Regions from separate parts of the Bacillus sp. FSL H8-0534 genome, predicted to be linked through region 1. Evidence: riboswitches for the same ligand, from Rfam matches in the RefSeq annotation. Region 1 holds a riboswitch; each other region holds the start of a gene.
The links. Region 1 has a riboswitch for S-adenosylmethionine ahead of MHH71_RS08390 (Na+/H+ antiporter NhaC family protein). Riboswitches for the same ligand answer to the same signal wherever they lie in the genome.

Region 1 (10,105 bases):
TTTTCTTCATCCCCCACTGATTATTAACTCTCACCAATCGGGCTTTTACGGGCAGTTGCTCCACCCCTAGCCTCTTTGCTTTCACTGAATTTTGAGGTGGAGATCTTACTGCCCGTAAATAGCGAAATAAAGGCAACTTCCACCAATGAAACAAGTCATATACAGTGGAAGCCACATTTTATTTCGTTAATTGATGTCGAAATGCATAAATAACAGCCTGTGTACGATCGCTTACATTCAACTTGTTTAATATATTACTTACATGTGTCTTTACGGTTTTTAATGCAATAAATAACTCATCCGCAATTTCTTGATTACTCTTTCCCTCTGCAATTAATAATAAGATTTCAAACTCTCGTTCTGTTAAATCTTCATGAAGTGGCTGTTCTTTCTTTTGACGCATACGGGACATCATTTTCCCAGTAACTTTCGGCTCAAGTACTGTTTCCCCATCATAAGTCGCTCGTACTGCATCTGCGATATCGCTCGCTCTTGATGTTTTTAATAAATAGCTCGTTGCACCTGCTTCAATAACAGGATATAGTTTTTCATCGTCTAAAAAACTTGTCACGACAACTATTTTTGCTTCCGGCCATTCTTGAATAATGGCACGCGTTGCCTCAACACCATCCATTTCATCCATAACAAGATCCATTAAAATAATATCTGGCTTTAATGCTAATGCTAATTCTGAACCTTTTCTCCCATTTTCAGCTTCGCCAACCACTTCGATATCCGGCTGAGTTGATAAATACGCTGATACACCCATCCGCACCATTTCATGATCATCTACAAGCAGTACTTTAATCATGCTACTCCCCCTCTCTCTCTATTATAATTGGTACTTTCACTTCAATTTGTGTACCTTTATTCGGAAAACTTAGTACCTTTAGTGTTCCACCAATTTCATGAACACGCTCTTGAATAGACCTCAGACCATATGATCCAGCTTTATTGACACCTACTTCAAACCCAACACCATCATCAATGATTTTTAAAATTGCATATTGATCGATTTGACGAAGACGAACTTCTGTTTTCTTTGCCTTCGCATGCCGTAACGTATTGGATAAAGCTTCTTGCACAATACGGAATAAATGATCTTCCACACCTTTTTTCAATTGAATTGGCTCAATCAACCATTCAATTTTCATATGCTGTTTTCTTGAAAGCTCTGTTAGTAACTCTTCTATACCTTCTGTTAATTTTTTACCTTCAAGTTGTACAGGACGTAAATGAAGCAGCAATGCTCTCATTTCTGATTGTGCATTTACGACCATATTTTCCACAAGCTGCAATTGCTTTTTTGTTGTTTCTGGAATTTGAGCCACCTGTTCATTAATAGCTGACATCATCATAGACATTGCAAAAAGCTGCTGACTCACTGAATCATGCAGTTCTCTAGCTAATCGATGCCTTTCTTGAGAAATAGCTTCTTGTCTCATCTCTTCATTCCAATGAGCTCGTTCATTCGTTACTTTTTGAAATAATCCGGCTTGTTCCTCTAATCGCTTAGCAAGCGCAATTACCTTTCTCTCTACTTCATGAAATTCATCCTCTGCAGTAAACGAAACGTCTTTTGGAAAATTACCTCGCTCTACTTCAAATAAAAAAGTATTTAAACCTTGAATACGCTGCTGCATATAGTAACCAATTGCATATCCAACAATTCCTCCAATAAGAAGACTTGTGCTCATAATGAACAAGCTAATTGGAACAGAAGCAATGGATTCTTTCCACAATAAATCGTATACATCTTCTCTACTTTTCCATACATATACAATCGTACAAATAATTGCAATACTAACAGAAGATAACATAGAGTAACGAATATACATCCATGAAATATTCTTTTGCTTTTTCATTATACTTTCCTCACTTCCGTATCGCCTACGACAAGCGAAGAAATTATTTTAATACGCCGAGGAGCTTCCCTATACTGTTCTGTTTTGAATGTAACATTTCGATTAAATCCTGTCTCTTCATGTCCTGGAAGTAATACTCTACCAACAATAACAGAATGATTTAAAGATAATTCAATATCGTACGGAACATACAAACGAATGTTACCAATAACGCCACGAATAACGATAACCGTTTCTCCTTCAGGAATCATCGCCGTCGTCAAGTCAATTTCAACATCACCGACTCCGTACTGGACATTAATATCCTCTAATTCATAAATATGATCCATCATTCTTACGTTACCTACCATCATATTTTTAAGATATGGTTCTGTACGATAGATTTGTTTTTCTTCATCTATATATCCTTTTTCCTTAATTTCTACCTGTACAGTTTTTGGCTTCTGCTGTCCTTGTATAAGCTGATAACCGATGAAAGCTAAGCAAGTAACTACAACAAGTACGAAGGCTGCTGATGAAAACAGGAAGAATAAAAAAATAAGTCCTCCGACAAATAAAAACACATTACCTCTCACATAGCGATTCTTTTTCCGATAATGTCTTCCGAACATAATCATAATAAATGCAAAAATAAGAGCACCCGGTTCAAAATGTCCGAGAATCATATCAAGAAAAAGACCAAATCCAAATATGATGAGGAGCATCCCCACTAGTTGTGATTTTGAAAATTGTTTCTTCATTTCAGCTCCCCTCCTTCTTGTCACATATAAATAGAAGAAAAAGGTATTGCTTTCCAACACCTTTTCTTCTATCACTATATCATAAGCTCGTTTTATAATGTACTACAATTATTTTGTTACTTCTTTTGTTAAGGATACTTCATCCTTTTCTTTCATTTCACGCTCAAGCTTTGCAATTTTCATATCAAATGTATCACGCTCATGATCTTCATTCATGCGAAGTTCTAAATCACGAATGTGATCTTCAATTTCTTCAAATCGTAAGAATGGGTTGTTCTCATCCATTTTATGAAGAGCTGTATTCATGCGACGGTTCGCATGAGCCATGTTTTCACGTGCCATTAATTCCATACGCTTTGCATTCATTTCTTTTAGTTTATTTTTCATTTCAGAAAGACGTCGTTCTAACTCATCGATTTGCTCCACTACACCTGCATACATTTCTTCTAGTCGAGCTACTTGCCCTTCATAATATGCTACTTCTTCTAATGCACGTTCATGCAATTGCATTTCCCCTGCTTCTTGTGCAATTATCGCCTGTTTTGATCGCTTATTTACGAAATAACGAGCCTGCTCAAGTTCACGAGCAAAATTAGATTTTAGTGTTTTATGACGCTGAATTAATTTTTCAATTTTTGTTACTTCACGCTCGCTATCGCGTAAATATTGATTTAACATAGCGATTGGATTTTTTCTTTCTTTCTCATCTAAAACATTATGAAAATCTGCTAAAATTGCATCGCGTACACGTCCGAATAAAGATTGTTTCATTATAATCTTCCTCTCTTCTACTTTATGATTTAAATTGTTTTATATTAGTTTTTCATTAACTTGTTCCACTCATCTTCAAAGTTGCTATATCGTTTAGAGCCTTCTGAAGCAGAATCAACTACTACATCTTTTTCTTTTTTCCACTCACGGTATCCATAGTATAGAACTACTAATGCTACGATACCGATTAATGCTGGGGAATGGGAAAGGGCAATTGACAAGCCGATTAAACCGCCAATACCCCAAACTAACTTTCCAAAAAATGATTGTGCTCGCACAAATGATTTATAGCTCCAGTACACAATCCCTGCTCCAATTGCGAATCCTACAATACCAGCAAGACTACCAAGAGCAATCAAAGCCAAAATACCGGCCGCGATAAACGCTAAAAATTGTTTCATCTTGTGCTTGCCTCCCTTCGATTTGATACTCTTATCTTAACTATTTTTTTGACTTTCCATAACGAGCTTAAGAACCGTTTTCGAATCAGACTTAAGACCTATTCCGGGTCAGCCCTACATTAATATGCATATAAAGTTAAACAAAGCGTATATACGCTTCATAAAGAAAAGAGGATGCCTTATATAAGACATCCTCTTCTTTACGCTGTTTTATGATATTCTTTTTTTTCCGCTACCTTCGAAAACCGCGGAAAACCAATTAAAATGGAGACTATACCACATACTCCAACTAAAATTGGATAAAACGCATATGGTAACAGTTCAATTGGAGATAATGCGGCAAATCCTGCTGCTGTTAACATTTGTGCACCGTACGGAATTAATCCTTGTATGCAGCAAGAGAAAAGATCTAACACACTCGCTGATTTTCGTGGATCAATTTCATATTGATCGGCAATATTTTTTGCAAGCGGTCCTGTGAAAATAATAGAAATTGTGTTATTCGCTGTACACATATTCGTCATACTCACTAAACCGGCGATTCCAAACTCCGCGCCTTTTTTCGAACGAATATTACGTGTTAATATATCCATTAAATATTGAATACCACCATTATATTGAATGAGTTCAACCATTCCACCGATTAAAATTGCTAGTAATACTAACTCCATCATACCGCCAATGCCAGTCGTTACACTTTTAAAGAAACTCGCTAATGTATAACTTCCATCTATTAGGCCGATAATGCCAGATAATACAGTTCCACCTGTTAATACGATGAGCACATTCCATCCAAGCAACGCTGTAACAAGTACACCTGCGTATGGTAAAATTTTCACCCAATCAAACATATGAGCTTTAATTTCTGTATGATTCCCTAATGTAATAACTACTAATAGTACAATCGTTATAATTGCAGCTGGCAGTACAATTAAAAAGTTCGTTTTAAACTTATCTTTCATTTCTGTTCCTTGCGAACGAACAGCTGCAATTGTCGTGTCAGAAATAAATGATAGATTGTCACCAAACATTGCCCCACCGACAACTGTTGCCATCGTTAACGCAATAGAAATATCTGTTTGCTGGCTAATCCCTACAGCAATTGGTGCTAACGCTGCAATAGTTCCCATCGAAGTTCCCATCGCTAGTGAAATAAAGGCCCCTATAACAAAAATCCCAGCAACGATAAACCCTTGCGGTAAAATAGACAGTGCTAAATTAACTGTAGAGTCAACTCCACCCATTCCTTTTGCTGTTTCAGAAAACGCACCAGCAAGTACAAAAATCAACACCATAATCATAATATCCGGATTACCAGCCCCTTTGGCAAACCGTTCAACTTTCACTGTAAAGCTTTCCTTACGATTCATCACTAACGCTGTTCCTACAGCTATTAAAATCGCAACAAGTATCGGCAATTTATAGAAATCACCTGTAATAATGCCAGAACCAATAAATAGCCCCAAAAATATTCCAAGCGGTAATAACGCCAAACCATTCCCTCTCGTTTGTTTCAAAATAACATCTCTCCCTATTTCTAAACTATTTCTAAACCTTTTCTATTCAATAACAAAAGACCTCTTCCGAAAAGAAGAGGTCTTATAATTCTATAAGAAACACTCTCCTCATCTTTCAAGCACATGCTTGCTGGATTTGGCACAGCACTCCATCGTGAGTCCGCTGCCGAGGCATCGTAGGGCCAGTCCCTCCGCCTCTCTTTATAAGAAGGTTTCATATTTTATTTTTAATAATAATTTCTTTCCTAACTTTACTCGCTTACAAATCAAAAGTCAATTATTATTTGTATAAAAACAGTTGGTATTTTTTTGATATTTATACAAAAACACGAATAAATCAGCATAAAGAAAGGAAAATAGTCATTTTAATTTTTGAATTTCTTTTTCTAAAATTGCAATCCAAGGAAGCTTTTCTTTTTCAATTTCCTCCATAAGCCATTTGGCCGTATCCCACGCTACATTATGTTCTTCTTCAGAAATATCTCCAGCTATATACGCTTCTTCTAATTCATCTTCATCCAGTAAATATACCTCACCGTTAGGTAATAACACTACATCCAAATATAAATCGTCGAAATAGGGCATACCTCGCCCATCTATTCTAAATTTTTTTGCCACATCAATATAATACTGCACTAAGTTCTTCTTTTCATCGAGCATAGCTGTAATCGCAAAGTTCTTATCATTTATAAAATACTGCACCCATGTGTATCCATCATTTACAATGCAAAGTTCTTGATTATTATATTGCTTGTAACTAGGCTCTGTCACTTTGGGCGTATGCAGTATCCCTAACATTCCTTGCTCTATGATCTTCACTTCATATGTTTTCTCTATTAGCCGTTCCCAGGACGAACCATCTCCGTATTTCCGTTTCATTATTCTCTCTCCTTTACTATGCAAAAAAGCCCCCACATCTTATGTGAGGGCTTTTACGACAATTATTACGCTGCTTGTTTCTCTGAAATCTCTTTTAAATAGGCTTGTCCTTTTGCATCGTCATATTGACCTTCCCACTTAGACATAACAACAGCTGCTAAAGAGTTACCTACAACGTTAACTGCTGTACGAGCCATATCTAAAATACGGTCAATACCTGCGATAAATGCTAAACCTTCTGCTGGAATACCTACTGTACCAAGTGTCGCTAATAGTACAACGAATGATACTCCTGGTACACCGGCAATCCCTTTAGATGTAACCATTAATACAAGTAATAATGTAATTTGTTGTGTAATGGATAAATCAATACCGTACATTTGCGCTAAGAAAATTGCCGCAATCGCTTGGTATAGCGTCGATCCATCTAAGTTAAACGAGTAACCAGTTGGAATAACGAAAGATGTAATTGCTTTCGGACAACCGAATTTCTCCATTTTCTCCATCAGTTTCGGTAAAACCGTTTCTGAGCTCGCAGTAGAATACGCTAAAATCAGCTCATCTTTTAAAATTTTGAAGAATTGGAAAATATTAATCCTGAATAATTTTGCCGTAAGTCCTAATACAACTACGACGAAGAAAATCATGGATCCATAAACGACGATTACTAATTTCCCTAACGGAATTAATGAAGCTAAACCAAATGTAGAAACTGTAACACCGATTAATGCGAATACACCAAATGGTGCGAACTTCATAACTTGGTTTGTTACGTAAAACATTGCATCTGCTACGCCTTGGAAAAATTGAAGAACCGGTCGTCCTCTTTCACCAACCGCCGCAACTCCTAAACCAAATAGTACAGAGAAGAAAATAATGGCAAGCATATCGCCATCAACCAATGATTTCATAATATTCGTCGGAACGATATTTACAAATGTATCTGCAAACGAATGACTTTGCACTTGAGCTGTCGTTTCTGCATATTTAGAAATATCAGTCTTTGTTAATTGATCCATATTCACGCCTTTTCCTGGTTGAAAAATATTCGCTACCAGTAGGCCAACAACAATCGCAATCGTTGTAATAATTTCGAAGTAAATAATTGTCTTTCCGCCTAATCGACCTAGCTTTTTAACATCACCAACTCCTGCAACCCCAACAATGATGCTCGCTACGACGATTGGTACAACAATCATTTTAATTAATCGGATGAAAATATCACCAATTGGTTTTAAGTATCCTACCACTGTGCTATCGCCATAAAAAATTGCCCCAACTGCAATACCAAGCGCAAGACCTATTAAAATTTGCCATGCAAGTCCTATCCTTTTCATACTTGCTGCAACCCCCTTCTTAGATGCATTAACTCTCCCCTTCTCTTGTTCTATGAAACTAAGAAATTAAGAGTATTACATATTATTCGACAATTCACTACATTTTGTCCCTGTTAAAAATCATAAATCAAAAAATGAAATCTGACAACAAAATAAATTTGTGTGAATACAAATAATTTTCTTGACAAAAATAAAACTCATGTCAGAAAACCTAACATGAGAACGATTCCTCACTATTCACTTATAGATTTTAAAACAAAGCTTTATTGTGTAAAATGAAATCATTTTTATTCATTTTATGTGCTGCTAAAATTAAAAAATTCGATTCTTAATACCAATTTCAACTTTACAATTAGACGACAAACTCTCCTAAAATATTCTTAATTCCGACAATACTTAGCAATTTTATAAAATTTTCTTTACAGTATGATTACAACAATAGACACCCTTCTTCTTCTTATGATATATACATTCATAGGGAAAGGAGCTAGACAACAATGAAAAAATTTGCAACTTTCAGCGTTTTAGCAGCAGGAACTATTTTTGTTTCTCCGTTACTTTCACCAGTACACGCGGAAACAAATCAAGATAAATTATCTACAATTGAATCAGAATTAGAAGGACAACAAAGCGACTTACAAAATAAATCAGCAGAGAAAGAACAAATTGAAAAAGAAATACAAGAATTACAAAAAAAGATTGATGAACTAACTATTTCTATTAATAAAAATGAAGCTGATTTAAATGATACAAAGAAAGAAATTAGCAAGACTCAACAAGTCATTGCTGAGAAAAAGAAACATATTGAGCAATTACAAATCAACATAGATACACGTCAAGATGTCATTAAACAACGACTGCAATCTATGCAAGAAAAACCTCGCACAAATATCATTACGGAAGTGTTAACAAATTCAAATAACATCGCAGATCTTGTTGACAATATATATTCCGTAAGTTTGATTTTAAATAATGATACCGATATTGTAAAAAAACAAACAAGTGATCAAGAGGCTGTAACAGCAGAAAAAGAGGCTGTTGAGAAAAAGGAACAGCAATTAGAGGAATCCAAACAAAAATTAGAACATAAGCAACAAGAATTGCAAGCGAATCAACAGCAGCAACAAGCGCTCATTAACGATTTACATACGAAAGTATCCAAAGTAGATTCTGAGATTGAGGGATTAGAAGAATCGAAAAGCATTTTAGAAAATCAACGACAAGCGGTTCAAAAAGCAATTGAAGAAGAAAAACGAGCGGAAAAAGCTCGTAAAGCTGAAGAGGCACGCAAGGCAGAGGACGCAAAAAAACAATCTGCACCAACACCGCAAGATACGAACAAAGGTGGATTTATTAAGCCAGCCGCTGGTTCAAAAACTTCTGGATTCGGCGCTCGTTCCCTAGATAATCATAAAGGCATTGATATCGCAGCCGCTGGAACAGTTCCAATTATCGCCGCTGCAGACGGTGTTGTTATTCGTTCCGAATTATCATCCAGTTATGGAAACGTCGTTTACTTATCACATCGTATAAACGGAAAAACTTATACAACAGTATATGCTCATATGAGCAGCCGTTCTGTATCTAATGGACAAACTGTAAAACAAGGTCAACAATTAGGATTTATGGGAAACACCGGTCAATCTTTCGGACAACATTTACATTTTGAACTTCATATTGGCGAATGGAACGTGGGTAAAACAAATGCAGTTGATCCTTCTAGTTATATCGGATTATAAAGTGAAACTTTAATCATTGTTTTTTCCTCCGCATGTGGAAATTTTGAGGCATGGGTTTTACTGGCGGATAAATAGAAGACTCGGTACATACCGAGTCTTCTATTTATCCCGAAAGCAATGGTTTTGTCCCCAAAATTATTTTTAACACTTTATAGGCATTTTACATAAACTAAAACAAAATGCCTATTCATCTAGGGGGGATACACATGAATACAGAACAACAAGCAGAACTACAAGAAGCCCAAGAAACATATGTTGGCCGATTATTTACGCTTGGTAGTGCGATCCTATTTTTAATTGGTTCCGTTATATCAATTGCTACAGCTTATAAAACATATACTCGTTTATTAAAAACATCTGCATCACAATAAATTGAAACTTTAATCAGCGAGAGTATTACTGTCCGTGAATAGCGGGATAAAATAAAAAAGGCAGGGGAATCTCCCCTCGCCTTTTTATTTTGCAAACATCTTAAATATACCAATTGCATTTAAAAATACGATTACTACTGTAATTGGAATTATATAACGTAGTAAGAAAAACCAAATGTTAAATAATGTTTTTCCCTTTGTTTCTATAACTTCTAATTCTTTCATTAGTAAATCTTTACTCATTTTATTCGGTACAAACAATGAAATTGCTAGTACCCCTAACGGCAGCAATACATTACTTACCGTAAAGTCCACTAAGTCAAAAAATGTTTTTCCGAAAACTTTTACATCACTCATAATTCCAAATGATAGTGCAGATGGAATTCCAACCGCAAAAATTAGTAATCCAATAACAAATGATGCCGAAGGACGTTTTTTCTCATTATCTTTCGCTACAGATGCAACAACAATTTCAAGCATCGAGA
Region 2 (10,105 bases), 1.6 Mb from region 1:
ACAATCGCAACAAACCAAGCTAATCCATATGCCATTAAAATATATTGCCACTGCGGAATGAGGTGGACAAAATTTGTATTCAATGTTTCTTTATCAATTCCAAAACCCGTCAGTACCGGTAAATTCCACCCGGCATATCCGAAAACAACGCCCGATAATACATAGGAGAAAATCCCCACCAAGAGCAATATAAGTGAGATAAATAACAACATCGTCACATATTTACTGAGAAGAATTTTAAAGCGTCGAATCGGCCGCGTTAGAAGCATCTTCATCGTTCCATCACTTCGTTCTCCCGATACAATGTCAATTGCAACAATCATTACAAGTAGCGGAATAAACAATGTAATTCCTTGTTCAATGAATGCTCGTACAAACGTTGGTGCTCCTGGTGCTGTTGGATTAATATCATGATCTAAATAATATTGTTGCTGCTCCACTCGTACTTTCAGCCAATCCCGCCATTCTTCTGGCAACCTAGAATTATTTAAACGATTTTGCGAATCAACAATTTGCTGCTGAAGTGCTACCTTCCAATCGCTCGTACCAAGGCGTTTTTGCGTTGTCTGCACTTCACGATACTGTGCATAAACAAACAAAGGAATTAAGATTGCCAATATGAGCATGACGACAACAATACGTTTCTTTCGATAGATTTTTTCTGATTCATTTAAAACAAGATTCGCAATTTCACGCATGTTTCTCACTCCCTGTGAGTTCAATAAATAAATCTTCTAGTGTAAATACAAGCTCCTTCACGCTATGTACATCTATTCCGTTTTCTACAAAGCGTTTATTCCAAGCACTAATTGTATTAATATCCATTCGGCACAATAAACGTTCATCATCTATGCTAATTTCCCTAACTTCTTTTGAAGTTTTTAAAAGTTCTAATGCTCGGGAAATCGGTGTAACAATCCATTCAACACGATCGCTCGCAGTTTTAATCAACTCTTCAATAGGTGCAACTGTAATCATTTTTCCCTTATGAATAATAGCGACACGATCACATATCATTTGTACTTCACTTAGTAAGTGACTCGAAATAAAGACACTCATGTTTTCTTCTTTCACAAGCTTATGTATAAACTCCCTCATCTCTCTTATACCAGCTGGATCTAGGCCATTTGTTGGTTCATCTAGTATAAGGAGTTTCGGGTTTCCAAGAAGAGCCTGCGCGATTCCAAGGCGTTGTTTCATACCCAGAGAATACGTTTTCACTTTATCGTGAATACGTTCATCTAAATGAACCATTTTTGCAATTTCTAAAATACGTTCATCTGATATACCGCCAAGCATACGTGCAAATTGCTTTAAATTTTCCCACCCTGTTAAATATGTATAGAGCTCTGGATTTTCCACGATGCTACCAATTTGCCGCATCGCTTCTCGAAAGTTCTCTTTAATATTATAACCACCAATAGAGATCGTACCTTCAGTCGCTTTAATAAGACCAACTAGCATCCGAATTGTTGTTGTTTTCCCTGCTCCATTTGGTCCTAAAAATCCAAACACTTCTCCTTGGTTCACATCAAATGAAATGTTTTCAACAAGCGTCTTTTTCCCAATGACCTTTTTCACATTTCGTACTGAAAGTACCGTCGTCATTTCGCCCCTCCTTCATTTAGCTTCAGCTTACTTACAACGCCTTGTAATAAGCGATCCGCCATATATGAGTAGCCAATTTCATTCGGATGAAAATGATCTGAGTATAATAATTCTTTCCCTCGGTTTTGAAACAGATCAAACGTTGGCGTTATATATACATTTTTATTATCTATTGCTAACTTCTCTAAAGATGCATTCCAATCTACAACAATGGATGAAGAACCTTTTAAATCTTCAACATCCTCAAAAGGATTGTATAAACCGAGCCAGAAAATCGGGCTATCTGGATTTAGCTTTCGAATTTCTGTTAAAATTTGTTTTGCCTGATTTTGAAATGTTTCTGTATTAGGGCGATATGTTTCTAGATCTATCTTTCCAAGTGATTCCCATCCTGGAAATAAGTCATTTCCTCCAATTGTTAAAATGATAAGATCCGCTTGCTTAATTGAGTACTGTGCACCACTACTTGCTATTTGTTTCAACAAATCCGGCATTTTCGCACCACTAACAGCTAAATTCGTTAACGCTACCTTTTGTTTGTAGTCCTTCTGCAAACTTTCTTTCACTCGTCCCACATAGCCAATTCCTTCTTTATCTCCAACGCCACGCGTTAAAGAATCGCCTAAACTGACAACTTGTAATGTTCCAGGGTGCTGTTTCCCCTTTACTTGTTTTTGTGCTGTCTTCATAGTTAAATTTGAAGCTTTCGGATTTAATACATCATTAATCCCCGAAATAAAACCATATGCAAATAAACAAAAAGATGCAATTGTAATGAGTAAAATTCCTTTTACTAATTTGGATCTCATGTCAAAACCCCTTTTAGCCTCATAGATTGTCCCTAATTATACCAAACGCCTTTTCGAAAAGCGATTTTCATACTTTATGCATTATGTAGTTTCACGAAGGGTCAACTGTGGTAAAAGTTCAATGTTCTTCACATCTATTTTTTCATCCTCTATCTTCTCATATAATATTTCAAATGCTTTCGCACCAACTACTTTACTAGAATGAGCAATTGTTGTAATTCCTAACACATCAGCCACCTCTTGGTCATCGCACCCAATAATTGCAAGATCTTCAGGAATACGAATTCCTTGTTTTTTTGCTTCCGTTACCATACCTGCTGCGATTGGATTACAAGAAACGAGAAATGCTGTTGGTTTCACAGACATGTTAATCCACGCTCTTATCACTTCACGACCATCCTCTACTGTAAAATGCTCTGTAAACTTCCATTCTTCTCGAGATTCTATAGAAATCTCCTGAAGCGCTTCCTCATAAGCTTGTTTTCGTTTTTGACTATTTACGCTATGACTTCTGCCAATACAATATCCAATGTGGGCGTGTCCGTTTTCTATTACGTATTTCATCCCCTGCGAAAACACCTTATAGTGATCAATATGTACGCTAGAAATACACTTAGATTCTATTTCTTCACATGTTACAATCGGACCAAACTTTGTATATTCTTCTATTGTTTTGCAGCCATTCATTCTCGAGCATATAATTACACCATCAAGCTTCTTCATTTTTAACATATGCAAAATTTCAAGTTCTTTTTCGGCACTATAGTTCGTCTGACAGAGCATCATATTATAATTTTTTTTGGCCGTTTCTTTAGAAATCCCCTCAATAATTGCACTGTAATATTGATCATTTACATGCGGCAAAATAACACCTATCACATTCGTCTTTCCTCTTACTAAATGAATCGCATTCACATTTTGGGTGTAATTTAGCTCTTCAATGATTGCTAAAATTTCCTGCCTCTTTTTATCACTTACATACGGATGATTATTTAATACACGTGAAACCGTTGACACTGATACACCGGCAATTTCCGCAATCTTTTTTATATTTGTCATCTTATTTCCTCCCCTTCCCATCATTTAAATAAACCTCATCAAAAAATTCTTTCTTGACCTGGTAAGCTTTCCACAATATATCCTTTTCTAGCAAATACATTCAGAAAGGATTTGAAACATATGATACGTCTAAAACTAGACTATATATTTTTTATTAGCGGACTACTCATCCTATCTCTTGGAATTAACATGATGACAACTATTACTTCATTTGGCCTTAGTCCTTATGATTCGTTTTTTATTGCGCTATATCAAAACTTTGGAGTAAGTATTGGCTTTTGGATTTTTATGATTAACTTCGCCTTTACACTTATTGTGCTATTTTTGAATAAGAAGCATATTACAATCGGAACAATTGTTACTATGGTTCTTATTTCTGTTTTTGTTGATTGGATTGGTTCTATTACTATCATTATGGATTCAATCCGCTCTCTTCCAAAATATATAACACTTGTGTGCGGAAATCTATTTGTTGGCGCTGGAATTGGAATTTATGTCTCCACACAATTATGTGCAGCACCACAAGAGGCCTTTGTCTTAACAATGTCTGAAAAGAAAAAGTGGACGTTTCGCAGAACAGAAATTTCATTAGCTTTGCTATTTTTGACACTCAGTTTCTTATTAGATGGGCCTATTTACTTCGGAACAATTATCCTTTCCTTTACAACAGGCTGGATCATTCAAGCATTTATTCAGATTGGTACAAAAATCCTCCACATGAAAAAAGCCTATTGAGCGAATAACGCTACAATAGGCTTTTTTCATCTATTTTACCGAAAGACAGCTCCCTGAATATAGTCAAAGACAACCTTCTCATCATTTTGTAACACGACTGGTTGAATTCCCTTCGTATCAATGGCGATATTTGGATCCTTCAAACCGTTACCTGTTAATACCGCTACAATTTGGCTTCCTTTTGTAATTTCCCCGCTTTGCAATTGTTTATAAACACCTGCAAGAGAAGCACATGAAGCCGGTTCTGCAAAGATTCCTTCATACTTGGCTAGCCATTCATACGCTTCAAGAATTTCACGATCTGTTACTTCGTCAATTTTACCTCGAGATTGTTCTGCAGTTAGGGCGGCTTGCTCCCAACTTGCGGGATTTCCAATTCGAATTGCTGTTGCGATTGTTTCTGGCTCTTCAATTTTATGTCCGTGCACAATCGCCGCTGCTCCTTCAGCCTCAAAGCCGCGCATCTCTGGTAAACCCGTACCAAGTCTTTCGTGATACTCTTTGAAACCTTTCCAATACGCTGTAATATTGCCTGCATTACCAACTGGAATTGCTAAAATATCCGGCGCCTTCCCAAGCGCATCACAAATCTCAAATGCAGCTGTTTTTTGCCCTTCAATTCGGTATGGATTAACAGAATTTACAAGTGTAATTGGTGATGATTCGCTAAGCTTACGTACAATTTGCAAAGCATGATCGAAATTCCCATCCATACTTATAATCTCAGCACCATACATGACAGCTTGCGCTAATTTACCGTATGCAATCTTCCCGTTTGGAATAATAACGATGCACGACAGTCCTGCCCTAGCTGCATAAGCTGCTGCAGATGCAGACGTATTACCTGTAGATGCACAGATAATCGCTCCGCTCCCTGCTTCTTTTGCTTTTGCTACCGCCATTACCATACCGCGATCCTTAAACGATCCGCTTGGATTTGCCCCCTCTATTTTCCCGTAAATTGTTACGCCCCACCGCTTTGAAAGGTTTTCTAGTAAAATAAGTGGTGTATTACCTTCATGCAATGTTAAGGGAGGTGTCTTTTCCGTAATAGGTAAAAACTCCTTATACTCAGCAAGCAAACCTTTCCACATTACCTAGCATCTCCTTCGATTCGATAGTTTGCTTTCACACAATCTATTTCTTCGTATGTCCCCATTGTATGTAAAATATATTCATAGTCTGCAAGTGATGCACGATGTGTTACGATAACAATCTCAGCCTTTCCTTTCTCCCCGAGTGGCATTTGAATAATTTTTTCAAAGCTAACACCGCGTTCAGAGAATAAAGATGTAATTTTTGCAAACACACCAATTTCATCTTTTACATGTAGGCGTAAAAACTTCTTCACAAAAATTTCATCTGGCTCTTTTAATACCTTTTCATACTGCGCAGAAACTGCGCTATTCCCAGTTACACCAAGGCGCACATTTTGCATTACCGCAACTAAATCAGAAACAACCGCTGTCGCTGTCGGTAAACTTCCTGCACCAGGTCCATAAAACATTGTTTCTCCTACCGCTTCACCATATACATATACGGCGTTATATTCATTTTGAACAGCTGCAAGAGGGTGTGTATTCGGAAGTAATGTTGGCTCAACTGTTACCTCTAACTTTTCACCATCACGCTTCGCCAGTCCAATTAATTTAATTGTATATCCTAAGCTTTTACTATATGCGATATCTTCCTCAGTAATGGAAGTAATCCCTTTCACCTTCACATCTCCAAGCTCTACATTTGTAGAAAAACCTAGAGTAGCTAAAATCGTCATTTTCCTTGCTGCATCTAAACCTTCAACGTCTGATGTTGGATCTGCTTCCGCAAATCCAAGCTGCTGCGCTTCTTTTAACACGTCGTCATATGCTCTCCCTTCGTCAGACATTTTTGTCAGAATAAAGTTTGTTGTTCCGTTCACGATTCCCATCACTTTCGTAATAAGATCCGAAGAAAGTCCTTCTACAATGCTGCGCAGAATTGGAATCCCTCCAGCTACGCTCGCCTCGTAAAATAAGTCAGCTTGATTTTCCTTTGCCACCGTCAGTAATTCTGCTCCGTGCAATGCCATTAAATCTTTATTAGCAGTAACAACATGTTTACCATTTTTCAAAGCTTGTAAAATATATGCTTTCGCTTCCTCTATGCCACCCATCACTTCAATGACAACATCAATATCAGGATTATCTATAATTTCATTTGCATTTTTCGTTAATAAGGTAGAGGGTACTTGGACCTCTCTCTCTTTTTCAATATTTTGCACTAATACTTTTGTTACTTTCACTGGGCAACCAACTTGGTGCATAAGACGATCTTGATGATTCGTAATAATACGAACCACACCGCTGCCAACCGTTCCAAGGCCTAATAAGCCCACTTGAATTTCATTCATGATACTGTCCACCCCTCTAAAGAATTGTATTTAGATGCCATTATATAAGTTAAGATTCTGAAAAACAATATATTTTGAACATTCGGAAAAATATAAAGTAATCCGTGTAAAGAAAACGTTGCCACGTGTTATATAATGATCAGCTTACAAAATATAAGGGGTTTCTTGATACACATAATAATTTAACCAATTTGAAAATAATAAGTTTCCATGACTCCGCCATCTTATAAGTGGCTTTTCAGCTGGATTATTATGTTTAAAATAGTTTTTGGGAACCTTAATATCTAGCCCTCTTTGTTTATCGCGTTCATATTCTTGTTTTAACGTATCGCAGCTATATTCGCTATGACCAAGAACAAAAATATGCTTTCCATCTTGCCCCATAACAAGGTGGACACCTGCTTCTTCTGATGTTGCTAGTAATGTCAACTCTCGTACTTTTTCAATATCAGCTGCGCGTACTTCCGTATGGCGTGAATGTGGTGCAAAAAAGAGCTCATCGAATCCTTGTAACAATTTCACATGCTGCTCATGCACTTCATGCTCGAATACACCAAATATCTTTTCTTCAAGCGAGTATTTCGGAATTCCATAGTGATAATACAGACCCGCTTGTGCTCCCCAACAAATATGCAATGTAGATGTTACATTCGTTTTTGAATAGTCCATTATGCGTCCAAGTTCTTCCCAATAATCTACATCTTCAAAAGGAAGTGTTTCAATTGGGGCCCCTGTAATAATGAGACCATCAAATTTGTCTCCCTCAATATCGCGAAATGTTTTATAAAAACTTGTTAAATGGTCTTGCGCTACATTACGGGATATATGAGACTCCATATGAAGTAAATGCACATCCAGTTGAAGTGGTGTATTACCGAGTAACCTGAGCAATTGCGCTTCTGTTTCTTGTTTTGTTGGCATTAAGTTCAAAATTGCAATTTTTAGAGCACGTATATCTTGTGTTTCAGCTCGCTCTTTTGTCATCACAAAAATATTTTCTTTTTGCAATATTTTACGGGCTGGTAACTCCTTATCAACAATGATCGGCATGCGCTTTGCCTCCAACTAATGCTTCCTCTAGGTCCGCAATAATATCAGAAACATCTTCGATACCGACTGATAAGCGAATTAAATCAGATGTAACACCTGCTAAACGTTGCTCTTCTTCATTTAACTGTCTGTGCGTTGTACTAGCGGGATGAATCACACATGTCCTTGCATCTGCAACGTGTGTCACAAGAGTTGCCAGCTTCACATTTGCAATGAACTCTTTCGCAGGTTCTAGTCCTCCTTTAATACCAAATGTTAAAACACCACTTGCACCTTTTGCTAAGTACTTTTGCGCTAACGGATAATTTTCATTACTTTCTAATCCCGGATAATTCACCCATTCAATACGATCATGGTTAGCAAGCCACTTCGCAACTGCAAGAGCATTTTCACTATGACGCTCCATTCGTAAATGTAATGTTTCTAAACCGATGTTGCTAATATACGCATTGAATGGGCTCATACAGTTTCCATAGTCTCTTAATAGTTGAACACGAGCTTTCACAATATATGCCGCCTGGCCAAAATTCTGCACATAACTTACGCCATGATAACTTGGATCTGGTTCGACAAGCTCAGGATATTTTCCATTTGTCCAATCAAAATTTCCTCCATCAATGACAATTCCACCTAATGAACTCGCATGGCCATCAATATATTTCGTTGTAGAATGAACAACAATATTTGCGCCATGCTCAAACGCTTGGCATAAATATGGTGTCGCCAAAGTATTATCCACGATAAACGGTACTTCCAGTTCTTTTGCCGCGTTTGAAAACTCTTTAAAATTTAAAACATTCATCGCTGGATTTCCAAGGGACTCTGCATAAATCAGCTTTGTTTTTTCAGTTGCAAGTGCCACAATCTCATCAGCAGTTAAGTTCGGATTAAAGAATGTTACATCAATACCAAGCTTACGCAAACTTACTCCAAACAGGTTAAAGGTTCCCCCATAAACGGTTGAAGAACAAAGCAAATGATCACCACTGCCACAAATATTTAAAACAGCAAGCATAATAGCCGCTTGACCAGAGGCTGTCGCAACAGATCCGGCTCCGCCTTCTAACTCTGTTAACTTTTGTTCAAATGCTGCTAGTGTCGGATTCCCAATACGCGTATAAATATAGCCCTCTGCCTCTAAATTAAAGAGCGCTGCTAAATCATCGGACGTATCGTATTTATACGTCGTACTTTGATAAAGTGGTAAAACACGTGGTTCACCATTCTTCGGTGTATAACCACCTTGCACACAAATGGTTCCTTTTCCCCATGATTCTCCCATTCCTTATTCTCCTTTCTTTTATAGAAAATAAAAAAACTGCTTCTTTCCCTAACAAGAAAGAAGCAGTTTGAAAACACGCTCTAAAGTCTCTTTCTTATCTCTCAGGGTTTATTACCTGCAGGATTTGGCACAATTCCGTTATTCGGCTGTTGCCAAGGTTTCATAGGGCCTGTCCCTCCACCTTTTCTTGATAAGACTATGCAATTACCGTTGATTTTATAGCAATAATTTCCTAATGTCAATTATTTTTCTGAATGTTTACAAAATATTTTATTAACTGTTTATTATAAAAATTAAAATTCAAGGAACCAAGGGAAATATCCCCTCGTCATCAAGCTAAGCTTAAATAAGAATTACAATGATGAATACGAAGAATAGTAGATACCCTAGAGGTTATGCTCTAATTACTCGAATCCCTTTTACAATATTCCAAATAAAAAAGTATAGACTAATTAGGCCGCAAATACATACCATAATCATTGCGCCAATAGCCATTGTTGTACCTGGTTGCTTAAAACCGACATCCATAATTCCCAATACTACAATTCCTATAAAAGTAGTAATTCCCGGAATAAGATGTGTCCATAGAGCTCGTTTCGCATGACCTTTTGTTTCATGATCTCCGAGAATCCAAACAATTAGCGGGAATAAGACAGGGGCAAAAAGAACACTCCAGTACGAAAAAGAAGATAAAACTTTATTTCCATTCATATGTATCACCTCATGAAATTGTGTTTGTTGTTATACCTTTATTATGTAGGAAAATCTATTCTTTTACTATCGCTAGACCTTACAACAACATGACAGTTTTGTAAGATTCTATAGTGGTAATTTGGTAAGCCTACTGCTTGATATCATGCACGTGATATTCTAAAAAAATTAAGGGCCAAGGATTTTTTGAAAGAACCCTTGGCCATTTTCGTATTTATGAAATATTTGCTTATTTTGCGTGTAAAGCATCTACTGTAAGTGATATATAGATCATATACCATAACACAATCGTTAAAGTAAGAGGTCACAAGTCGTTCAATGGTATAACAATTTATAAAATGCTTATAAAGAACAGCAAGCATGAACCATTAACATTTATGCTTTGTTGTTTTTAAACATAAGATTTTCTTTTATAATAGTCTGTTGAAACTTTCTCATAAAACGCTGCTTTTGTAGTATAAA
Region 3 (10,105 bases), 1.1 Mb from region 1:
TTTCTTTCCATGTTCATGTTGAAAGAAAAAATTATGTAGCAATAGATTTTTATGATGGAAGCATTTTGTATGACTTTGAAACAAAGACAACAAAGATTTGTGATATCGATTTATATCAGAAGAAACCTTATATCAATACAATGGGAAGACTTTGGGGATCATCACGATTTATGTCACCTGAGGAATTCGAACTTGATGCAGTGATTGATGAGAAAACAAATGTATTTAATATGGGAGCAATCGCTTTTGCGTTCTTAGGAGGGGAACTCGATCGTTCTTTCACTAAATGGGAAGCAGGGAAAGAATTGTATGACGTAGCAGCTCGTACGATAGAAAAAAATAGAAATCAACGTTATGCATCAGTTGAAGAATTTCACTTAGCATGGGAATTTGCTCGAAACAAATAACAATTCAAAAGTAATCACAGTCCTCATTCCAATAATTAAAACATGAAGAAGTTGTATTTTTCCGGTATAATACTTATAGTACTGAAAACTACAATAATGAGGCATGCTAGATGAATTTTGTATACATTAACCAAAACGTATTAAATAATCTGCTTTACATTTTAAGCAGCATCTTTGTTTTTTATTTTATATATAATAATGAAATATTTTTTAAAAACTATAAAAAGATTCTTATCATTATATGCACTAGTATACCATTGATTTTATGTATGAAATTCCCTATATACATAGACGAAAACTGCGTTCACGACTTAAGACAGATCCCTTTTTTAATAGGTACACTTTATGGTGGTTTACCAGTTGGGATCGCTTTATTATCTATCATGTTATTGATTCGGTTTGTTTTTTATGGTGTTAACTTTTTAACAGTTATTGTTTATATTACCATGCTTATTTTCACTGCCTATTCTTCTTCTAAATTTAATCAATTAAACAGAAGAAAGAAGCTTATCATGTCAATGACTTTACCTTTTTTCCTTGCTTTACTTACAACCTTTATCGCTGTTGTTCTGTCAGATTTCCCAATTACAAATTCATATATCACTTATTTTATTCTACTCCCTCCAATTGTCATGTTATTTGTTGTATATATAAATGAGGTTTTAAGAGATGCCGTTATTATGAGGTCTAAATTAGTAAAGATGGAGAAGATGGAGATTGTGAGTCAACTTGCTGCGAGTATTTCACATGAAGTAAGAAATCCTCTTACCGTAGTAAAAGGTTTTACTCAACTCCTTAAAACTCCAGATTTACCACAAGAATCGCGAGAACAATATATTGAACATATTCTTGGAGAGCTAAACCGCGCTCAGGTTATCATTGATGACTACTTAACATTTGCTAAGCCAGCATCACAAAAAGTTGATAACATTGTAATAGATCAAGAATTAAAAAGAATAATAAGTATGATGATGCCATTATGTAATATGAATTCTATAAATGTTTCTGAGAATTTAGTAACAGGTTCCATCACTGGGAATACACAACATTTTCAGCAATGCTTTTTAAACCTAATAAAGAACAGTATTGAAGCGATGCTAAATGGCGGAAAACTAAGTATCAAATCATCTGCTTGTGAAAACAAAATTACTATTGTCATTAAAGACAGTGGAATTGGGATGACACAAGAGCAAATCAATCGATTTGGTGAACCTTATTTTAGTACAAAAACAAGAGGAACAGGTTTAGGTACGATGGTTGCAGTAAAAATCATTGAAACGATGAATGGTACTTTAGATATAAATAGTATTGTTAATAAAGGAACCACTTTAACGATCACATTTCCACAAAATAATGAGATTGCTAAAAAACACTAACATTTTGATTTAAAAGGAGCTTCCTATGCTCCTTTTTACTTTTCACTACATAAATTGAAATTTTAATCAATGTTTTTTCTCCATCCCCCACTGATTATTAGCCTTCACTAATCAGGTATTTACTAACATTTCATCTCCCGCCTAACTTCATTGTTTTCGATGATTTTTAAAGCGGGAATATTACTACTAGTTAATACAAAATAAGATATGCTTTTCATAAACCTTGGCTTAAATTTTTTATATATGAACCCTCCTATAAAAGGTCCTGGCTATAGCTAACTTGAAGGTATTCCTTCTTTACTCTATTTTTTATTACCTAACATAGTTGTACCACTTCTCGTATATTTACTCATTAGGTTTTACATTCGCAAGACTCCATCCGCATCAATCACCGGTACGGAAAAATAATTCGAAATATTTAGGAGGGATAACTTGAGCGCTCACTACTCTTTCACATATCAATTATCAAACGGAGCCTGATAGCTCCTTTCCCATTAAATATTTAGCACAATAAACGCATATAACTTCGAAATAAATATACTTTTTTATGGGTAAAGAAAAAGTCTCATCTCAGTATGAATAAAAGCAAACTGCTGAATCATTTCATTTAGGCATCTCGCTGCTTTTGTAGGAATTTGATGCTTTACGTTATCAATGAATTTTAATTCATTACATGGCAATTTTTCATGTAGTAATTTGGCATGACTATAAAATATTTTATCTTTCTTACCATACACCAACAAAACCGGAAGCTGAATATTTCTAAGCTGATTAGTACAATCATAATGCAAACTATAACAATAATACTGCCAGATATTTTTGGCATTCCCTTTTCGTGCCTCTTTAAACATCTTTCTGAACAATTTATGTGTATTTGAGTTGCTCCATGAAATAGACCATGCTAAAAATGAAACTGCCCCCGCTTTCGCAAGTTTCACGCCAAGTGAAATCTTATTCTTTAGATATCCATCCCTCACTTCTGACATTCCCCCGATTAGAATACCTCCTAACGCTCTTTCAGCAAAGGCCAATAAAAATTCTAATGCGACAGAGCTTCCAGTCGAATATCCACATACAAATGCTTTCTTAATCTCTAAATGATCCAACAAACATCTAATGTCTTCAGCAATCAGTGGATAGGTTATCGGTTGTTTTGAATACTGACTCCTTCCGTGTCCTCTAATATCAAAAGCAATCACCTTAAAATTTTGGGATAATCCCTCTATTTGATACTCAAAATTCACACATGTAAGTACAGGAGGATGAATAAAAACAATAGGAACCCCTTTTCCCTTAACGATATAGTACAGACTACTACCATCTACATCCAACATTGGCATGTATGTAATCACCTCAACAATCTAAAATTATTACTCTTTTTCAAAAAAACAGTAACTCTAAAAAATGATGCATACTAAAAATTGATTTTAGTACATGAGTATTTTCCTTTTGTTATTAATTTCTTTATAATTTGTTAGCTATAAGCTGTCGATATTATTCTGTTATACGTTCCTGATAACGTTGAAGCTGATTTTCGTTTAAAAAAAATGAATTTAGTCGCTCCTCAAGTTTTTCTTTTAATCTTTTCATTTATTTAAACAGAAAAACAGATGGTCTTTTTTTTGAATGTTAGCTATAAAATAACCTCTTACAGTACACTTGACGATGTGTCTTTTCACTCATTTCTGTTATTATGTGGCACTTCTTTATTTCTATTCTGGCAACTATTTAGAATAAATTACGATGGATTTTCCTTATGAATCACACATAAAATTAAAATAATTCTTTTTAATCCCATTTTTCAATATACTGCATCTCATTGATTAAATAAACATTATGTAAATGAATTTCAAATCCTTATTTATCTGTGCATGTTTCCCTTTGTAATGAGTAAACTTAGGGTTTTTAGGAAAAAAGAATCAAGAAATGTTAGCATAAATTCCGATAAAATATTGCAACATAAATCATGTGAAATTGAACTTAGTGTTTCTTTTTCCTAATTATCTTTACAGGGGGTAAAAAATGAATACTCTTAACTTCTTGATGTCACTATTCAATTCTGGAAGAAGAACTCAGCAAATGTTTAAATTATTTAGAAATAGACGGAATAACAATAGAAGCTGGATTTGGTTTTCTTTACTAGGATTAGGAACAGTTTTTAGTGTAGTAGCAACACGTAATTCAAATATGATGAAACCTATTCAACGTTTGTTCCAAGGCGTTCAAAATACAACAAAAACATTTATTCCATCCAAAGTAAATTTGGCAAATATAGAATTTGCCGATGAAATTACGCCTAACAGTCAAAAGAGACTGGGTAATCAAAGCCAATAACTATCGTGAATAATAAAAACTCGCCTTTTAGTCACAAGTATTTACAATATTAAAAAATTATGTAAATTGAACGAATTTTCCGGAAATTACCTTATTATTTCGGTGAAATTTCAACATAAAAAAAGGAGCATAGCAGCTCCTTTTTTTATGTTGAATCTCGTATTGATACTAAAAAAGTATCTTTAATGTTTTTTCTGATTACATGATTCTGTGACGAATGATTAAAAAGTTATATGTTTTTAATACCCTCAGCCTCAGCCTCAGCCCCAGCAGCTGCATCCAACAATAATTAATAAAATAAATAACACAACTAATAAAGCAAAACTTCCACCAAAACCACAAGAACCACCGAAACTCATATTCTCTCCTCCTTTTAGTATAAAACTAATGGATAATGAAATTGATCGTTTATTAACAGGTTCGTATTATACAGTATGTTTCTATGTCATTTTTGAGCATGTCTTGGATAAATTTAAAAAGGCATTGCTCTGAGCGCCTAAATTTTATCCCAATAACATCCAGAAAACTTACAATGGATACCAAAACCCTTTGAAAATATTGAACTTTAGGTAAATGGCCAGTACTAAAATTATAATGCCGATAACGAGCCCTAGATAATCCTCTTGTTTTGCTTTTGTTGTAAAATACCATGTTCGCTTCTCTTTTTTTCCGAATCCTCGTAAGTCCATTGCATTTGAAACCGTATCAATTCGCTCTAAAGAATGAATAACAAGTGGCCAAAAGATGAGTACCCGATTTTTAATACGTTCCCAAAAATTCGTCTCTCCTCTTTCAAATGGTACACCTCTTGCTTCTTGAGCGTGCTTAATCAATTTGTATTCCGCTTGTATATTCGGTATGTAACGAAGCGCAATGTTTATTGCATAGGCAATCTTATATGGTAAGCCAATTTTATGCAGGCTGCTAGCGAACTCACTTGGATGTGTCGTGTATATGAAAATAAGTGTAAATGGTAATAACGTAAAATACTTTAATGAGAGCGTAAGAGCATAAAATAGTGTTTCAAATGTAATCGTAGCATATCCAATATGCAAGAATGCTGTACTTGTACCAGTTAACTCAGATCCATGAGTTGGTGTAATCAATAAAATCATCATTGAATTTAGCATACTAAATGTGAAAATAACACTAAATATAATTACAATTTTTTTTATAGGGATTTTAGCGATCACTAATCCTAAACAACCAATGAAAAACAAGCATAATAAAATACGAAAATCAAAAAATATAAACGTAAGAGTCATCCAAATTATAAATAACAACAATTTAATTGCGCCGTCCATACGATGAAAATATGTATGATTATCTATATAAAATAAATCTGCTTTATTCATAATCCCCTCTCCTTTTTGCCTCCATATACATTTGTACAAAAACGTCTGGAAAAGGAACTTTACTCAAATTCGCTAAAGTTGTTAGCGAACTCTCCTGTAAATTAGCTTGTTGTAATACTTCGCTATTTGTTAATACGTTTGGAACAGTATCATTAGCAAGTATTTTCCCTTTATGAAGGACAACTGCACGGTCTGCATATTCTAAAGCTAGATTCATATCATGTGTAATAAAGATGAATGATATTCCTTGTGCCGCTAGTAGGCTTATACAAGACATAAATTGTTTATAATGAAAATAATCTTGTCCTGCTGTTGGCTCGTCTAATATGATAAGCTTCGGATTCCTTGTTAAAACCGATGCAATGGTAAGCCTCTTTTTTTGTCCGTAACTTAACGCTTGAATAGGCCAATTTCGGAATGGATATAATCCACAAATTCGCAATGCATCTTCTACGCGTTTATTTATTTCTGCGCTAGAAGTCTTCTTTAATTTTAATGAAAAAGCAACTTCATCCCAAACAGTAGATTGTGTAATCATATGATTAGGATTTTGCATGACATAGGAGATCACTTCTCCACGCTTTCGAATAGACCATGAACTTATATTTTCATTATCAAGTACAATTCCCCCTTCCTTCGCTTTGTTCATTCCCGTTAATGTATGTGCAAATGTAGACTTACCTGCACCATTATGGCCTAATAATGCTACAATTTCTCCCTTTTGTATAGAGAGTGTTATATCCCTTAATGTAAAATCTTTTTGCGAATATGAAAATGATATATTTTCTATTTCACATAAGATTTCTTTTTTTTGTTGTTCTTTAAACATGGTAGAATTTAACATCCATTGCTTAATCGCTTTATTCACATTTCCATGATCTAAACTTTCAATTGGATATAATTCTTCATCTAAAATATTCATTCTTATATTTTTTAATGCTTCAATATATACAGGTTCTCTTAACCCTATTTTTTGTAGCATGTTTGTTTGTAAAATTCTTTTTGGTGAATCAACCGCTACAATTTTTCCTTCTTCTATTAATATGATTTTATCAAGGTCTAATTTTAATATTTCTTCTATTCTATGCTCAATAATAACAACTGTTTTATTAAATTGTTGATGCACCTTTCGTATAAGTTCTACTGTTTTCAAACTACTCATGGGGTCTAAGTTTGCTAATGGCTCATCAAATAGTAATATGTCAGCTTCTGTTGTTAACAGTCCAGCAAGAGAAACAGTTTGTTTTTGACCACCAGATAATTCATGCGGGCTTCGTAGATGAAACGTATGCATCTGTACTTTCTGTAGTGAGTCCATAACAACAGCCTTCATTTTCTCCTGTTCTACACAATCGTTTTCTAATGAGAAAGCAACATCTTCTCCTACGGTTAAACCAATAAACTGAGAATCTTGATCTTGTAAAATAGTTCCTACATGCTTGCTTTGCTCAAAAATACTACCTTTTCGCGGATCCTTACCACATATTGAAATGTTCCCAGTACTTGATCCCTCATATGAAAAAGGGATAAGCCCATTTATACAATGGGCCAATGTTGATTTTCCTGATCCACTTCGACCGGCAATCAATACTTTTTCACCTGGATAAATACGGAATGTAACATCCTTTAAAGTAGGTTCTGTCACTTGTTTATATTGAAATGTAAATTGTTCAAAGGAAATAATCGGCTTCATTGTAATCTCCCTACTTTTCAATCTTCAAATGTGTATGTTTTTTATTTGCTTTCGCTAATCCCAGTGTGATTGGTAAACCAAGAATTAAGAACACAAGGATATCTGCAATCGTTGCACCGAATACTTGAATAACAATTTTATCCAAAGGTTCACCCATAACGATAATATCAAAAGCACCGGCAAATATGATTGCAACGACAATCCCGATTAAACCTGTTATAGCAAAATATGAAATATCTCGATTACGAAATGTTCCATTTTTCACACTGAAACTTGCTCGTTTTTGTACAAGTCCCATCGTAAATCCAATAATACCTGAGCTAAGTACCCATCCCCACCATATTCCCCATCCAGCGATGGTATCTGTCACTGTATGACCGATAAGACCAATCAAAAGTCCTGCAATCGGCCCGAAAATCGCACCAAAAATTGTTAATATAGCCAAAGCAGGCTTTATAAATGTGTTTGGTGCAATTGAAAATCCCCATAGACCTAATACACCATATATTGCAGAACCGATTCCAATTGCTACGACTAATTTTGTAGATAATTTGTTCATATGAATTCCCCTTTCATTCTAGTTAGTTTATATTAGTCCTATATGTATAAGAAAATTAAATTATGCGTCTTCACTTCCTTTCTTCTCAATTTCTCAATAAAAAATGACCTCTTTTATAAGAGGTCATTTTTTATTGAGATATGATCCTCTTATCTTTCAAAAGACAATATGTCTTTTGCGGAATTAGCACCTTCCTATTTGTATGAATAAATAGGGGTTGCTGAGGTTTCATAGGGCCGTTCCCTCCACCTCTCTGGATAAGTATTCGTTTGTAATTTGTATTATTGCATTAACGCAAGTTAATTTCAATATTTTTCTCACTATTTTTATTTTTCTTAAAACAATCTAATAAATCATTGTATTCTTATCGGAATTATGGAATAATTAGCATAACAAAACATGTTAACGGGAGGAATTTGACATGAAAGTAATCGGATTAATTGGTGGATTAAGTTGGGAATCAACGTCTCTTTATTATAAACATATTAATACACTAACTCTATCTCAGTATAATCATAATGCAAAGCTTGTTCTATATAGCATGGATTTTGGCGAAGTGACAAATTTATTACAAAATCAACAATATGAGGAAGTGCAAAATCAACTCGTTCAAGTAGCAAAAAAAATAGAGTGTTCCGGTGCAGATTGTATACTTATGTGCTCAAATACAGTACATCAATTTGCGGAAGAAGTAGAACAAGCAATCTCTATCCCCCTTCTTCATATTGGTGATGTCAGTGCTGAAGAAATTGTTGAACATGATGTGAAACGGATTGGTTTACTTGGAACAAAACAAACAATGGAACAGGACTTTTATAAAACAAGACTAGCTAATTATGGTGTTGAAACAATTATTCCGAAAAAAGATGAACGAAATTTCATTCATCATGTCATTCTTCAAGAATTGAGTAAAGGGATTATTTCACAGCAATCTAAAGTACGTTTCTTACAAATCATTCAAAAACTTATTGAAAATGGTGCAGAAGGAATTTTATTAGGTTGTACAGAAATACCGTTACTTATTTCACAGAAAGACATTTCTATTCCTGTATTTGATACTGCTTTTTTACATGCAAAAACTGCTGTACAATTCGCTGGATAATAGATAAACAACTGTATAATTTATAAGAACTCTTTAACTCTCAAAATAAATTAATATATAACAAAAGCTATCTTACAAATCATAAGATAGCTTTTTAACTCTATTATTATATGAACCAGAAAGTAATATCCTCATAAAGCCCCTGTTATAGGTAACATTGCTGCACAAGAAGTAACTTGCTCACTTTGAAACATTGGTAAATAGATTGTAACTGATGTTCCTATTCCTACCTCACTCATAATACTAATTCTTCCTTGATGACTTTCAATAATTTTATAACTGAGCATTAGTCCAATCCCAGTTCCTTTCTCTTTCGTACTATAAAAAGGTTCACCAAGTCTTTTAATTCTTTCTTCAGGAATTCCTACGCCCTCATCAACCATATTAATCGTAACTTCTTCACGCTCTGATTTTTTTACATAAATAGAGATTTCTCCTCCATTTGGCATTGCTTCAATTGAGTTTTGTAAAATATTAATAAAAACTTGTTTTAATTGATTTTCGCAGCAATCAATCATTAATTCTTTTGATTCTATATGCAGATCAATTTGAATATTTGTCATGATTGCCTTCGTGTTGATTAATGAAACGACATTTTTTAATATCGAGCAGAGGTTTTTCTTTTCAGTTGAAATGACATCAGTTTTTGCAATCGATAAAAACTCATGAAGTATAGCTTCAATTCTTTCGATTTCTGATAGCATAAGATCAAAATATTTATCTTGATCTTCTTGATTAATCTGAAATAATTGAATAAATCCTTTAATCACTGTCAATGGATTTCGGACTTCATGGGCTACCCCTGCAGCTAACTGCCCAATTGCTGCAAGTGTATCTGATTTATTCAATAACTCCTCAGTCTTTTTCCGCTCGGTAATATCTCGAACGATTATCATAATCTTATCTTGTAAGAGTGGTAAACATCTAGCTTCAAAGAAACTAACACTTCCTTTAAGTGTTAACGGATACTCAACAATAACTGTCGATTCCTTTTGTTGTACTTGATGAATTGCTTCTTGAAATTGTTGTGCTACAGGTGATGGCAAGACTTCATAAAATTTCTTCCCCATAAAGGATTCTGCAGGTACGTAAAACTTAGCTGGTGAACCTGCTTTATAGTCTATAATTGTTCCATCAGCCTCAGTTAAGAAACACAAATCAGGTAATGCTTTAAAAATAAGCTCTAACTCAGAAGTTTGCTGTTTTAATTGCTCTTCAATTCCTTTTCGATGAGTAATGTCAACTCCAACTGCCCAATAACTATAACCAGGTACTGGGA

Region 2: it holds a riboswitch for S-adenosylmethionine, as region 1 does, so the genes downstream of both, MHH71_RS16465 (bifunctional O-acetylhomoserine aminocarboxypropyltransferase/cysteine synthase) here and MHH71_RS08390 (Na+/H+ antiporter NhaC family protein) in region 1, are expected to answer to the same signal.
Region 3: it holds a riboswitch for S-adenosylmethionine, as region 1 does, so the genes downstream of both, MHH71_RS02695 (ECF-type riboflavin transporter substrate-binding protein) here and MHH71_RS08390 (Na+/H+ antiporter NhaC family protein) in region 1, are expected to answer to the same signal.

What each region holds. Positions count from the first base shown of each region.
Region 1 is NZ_JBBOUC010000001.1:1,591,379-1,601,483, forward strand. It holds gene MHH71_RS08365 (response regulator) at 179-811, opposite strand; gene MHH71_RS08370 (sensor histidine kinase) at 813-1,865, opposite strand; gene liaF (cell wall-active antibiotics response protein LiaF) at 1,865-2,605, opposite strand; gene MHH71_RS08380 (PspA/IM30 family protein) at 2,714-3,376, opposite strand; gene MHH71_RS08385 (lmo0954 family membrane protein) at 3,421-3,777, opposite strand; gene MHH71_RS08390 (Na+/H+ antiporter NhaC family protein) at 3,978-5,294, opposite strand; SAM riboswitch class I at 5,400-5,504, opposite strand; gene MHH71_RS08395 (DUF402 domain-containing protein) at 5,655-6,173, opposite strand; gene gltP (glutamate/aspartate:proton symporter GltP) at 6,239-7,510, opposite strand; gene MHH71_RS08405 (murein hydrolase activator EnvC family protein) at 8,008-9,249, shown strand; gene MHH71_RS08410 (hypothetical protein) at 9,456-9,620, shown strand; gene MHH71_RS08415 (sodium-dependent transporter) at 9,705-10,105, opposite strand, start outside.
Region 2 is NZ_JBBOUC010000001.1:3,207,930-3,218,034, reverse strand. It holds gene MHH71_RS16505 (ABC transporter permease) at 1-698, opposite strand, end outside; gene MHH71_RS16500 (ABC transporter ATP-binding protein) at 691-1,608, opposite strand; gene MHH71_RS16495 (SGNH/GDSL hydrolase family protein) at 1,605-2,417, opposite strand; gene MHH71_RS16490 (LacI family DNA-binding transcriptional regulator) at 2,499-3,476, opposite strand; gene MHH71_RS16485 (YczE/YyaS/YitT family protein) at 3,597-4,211, shown strand; gene thrC (threonine synthase) at 4,247-5,305, opposite strand; gene MHH71_RS16475 (homoserine dehydrogenase) at 5,305-6,600, opposite strand; gene metA (homoserine O-acetyltransferase MetA) at 6,745-7,650, opposite strand; gene MHH71_RS16465 (bifunctional O-acetylhomoserine aminocarboxypropyltransferase/cysteine synthase) at 7,634-8,932, opposite strand; SAM riboswitch class I at 9,024-9,129, opposite strand; gene MHH71_RS16460 (DUF4870 domain-containing protein) at 9,326-9,643, opposite strand; gene MHH71_RS16455 (DUF975 family protein) at 10,035-10,105, opposite strand, start outside.
Region 3 is NZ_JBBOUC010000001.1:480,500-490,604, reverse strand. It holds gene MHH71_RS02730 (serine/threonine protein kinase) at 1-407, shown strand, start outside; gene MHH71_RS02725 (sensor histidine kinase) at 518-1,783, shown strand; gene MHH71_RS02720 (alpha/beta fold hydrolase) at 2,329-3,123, opposite strand; gene MHH71_RS02715 (hypothetical protein) at 3,806-4,117, shown strand; gene MHH71_RS02710 (YjcZ family sporulation protein) at 4,378-4,476, opposite strand; gene MHH71_RS02705 (energy-coupling factor transporter transmembrane component T family protein) at 4,645-5,472, opposite strand; gene MHH71_RS02700 (ABC transporter ATP-binding protein) at 5,465-7,165, opposite strand; gene MHH71_RS02695 (ECF-type riboflavin transporter substrate-binding protein) at 7,176-7,724, opposite strand; SAM riboswitch class I at 7,871-7,988, opposite strand; gene MHH71_RS02690 (aspartate/glutamate racemase family protein) at 8,146-8,826, shown strand; gene MHH71_RS02685 (PAS domain-containing sensor histidine kinase) at 8,958-10,105, opposite strand, start outside.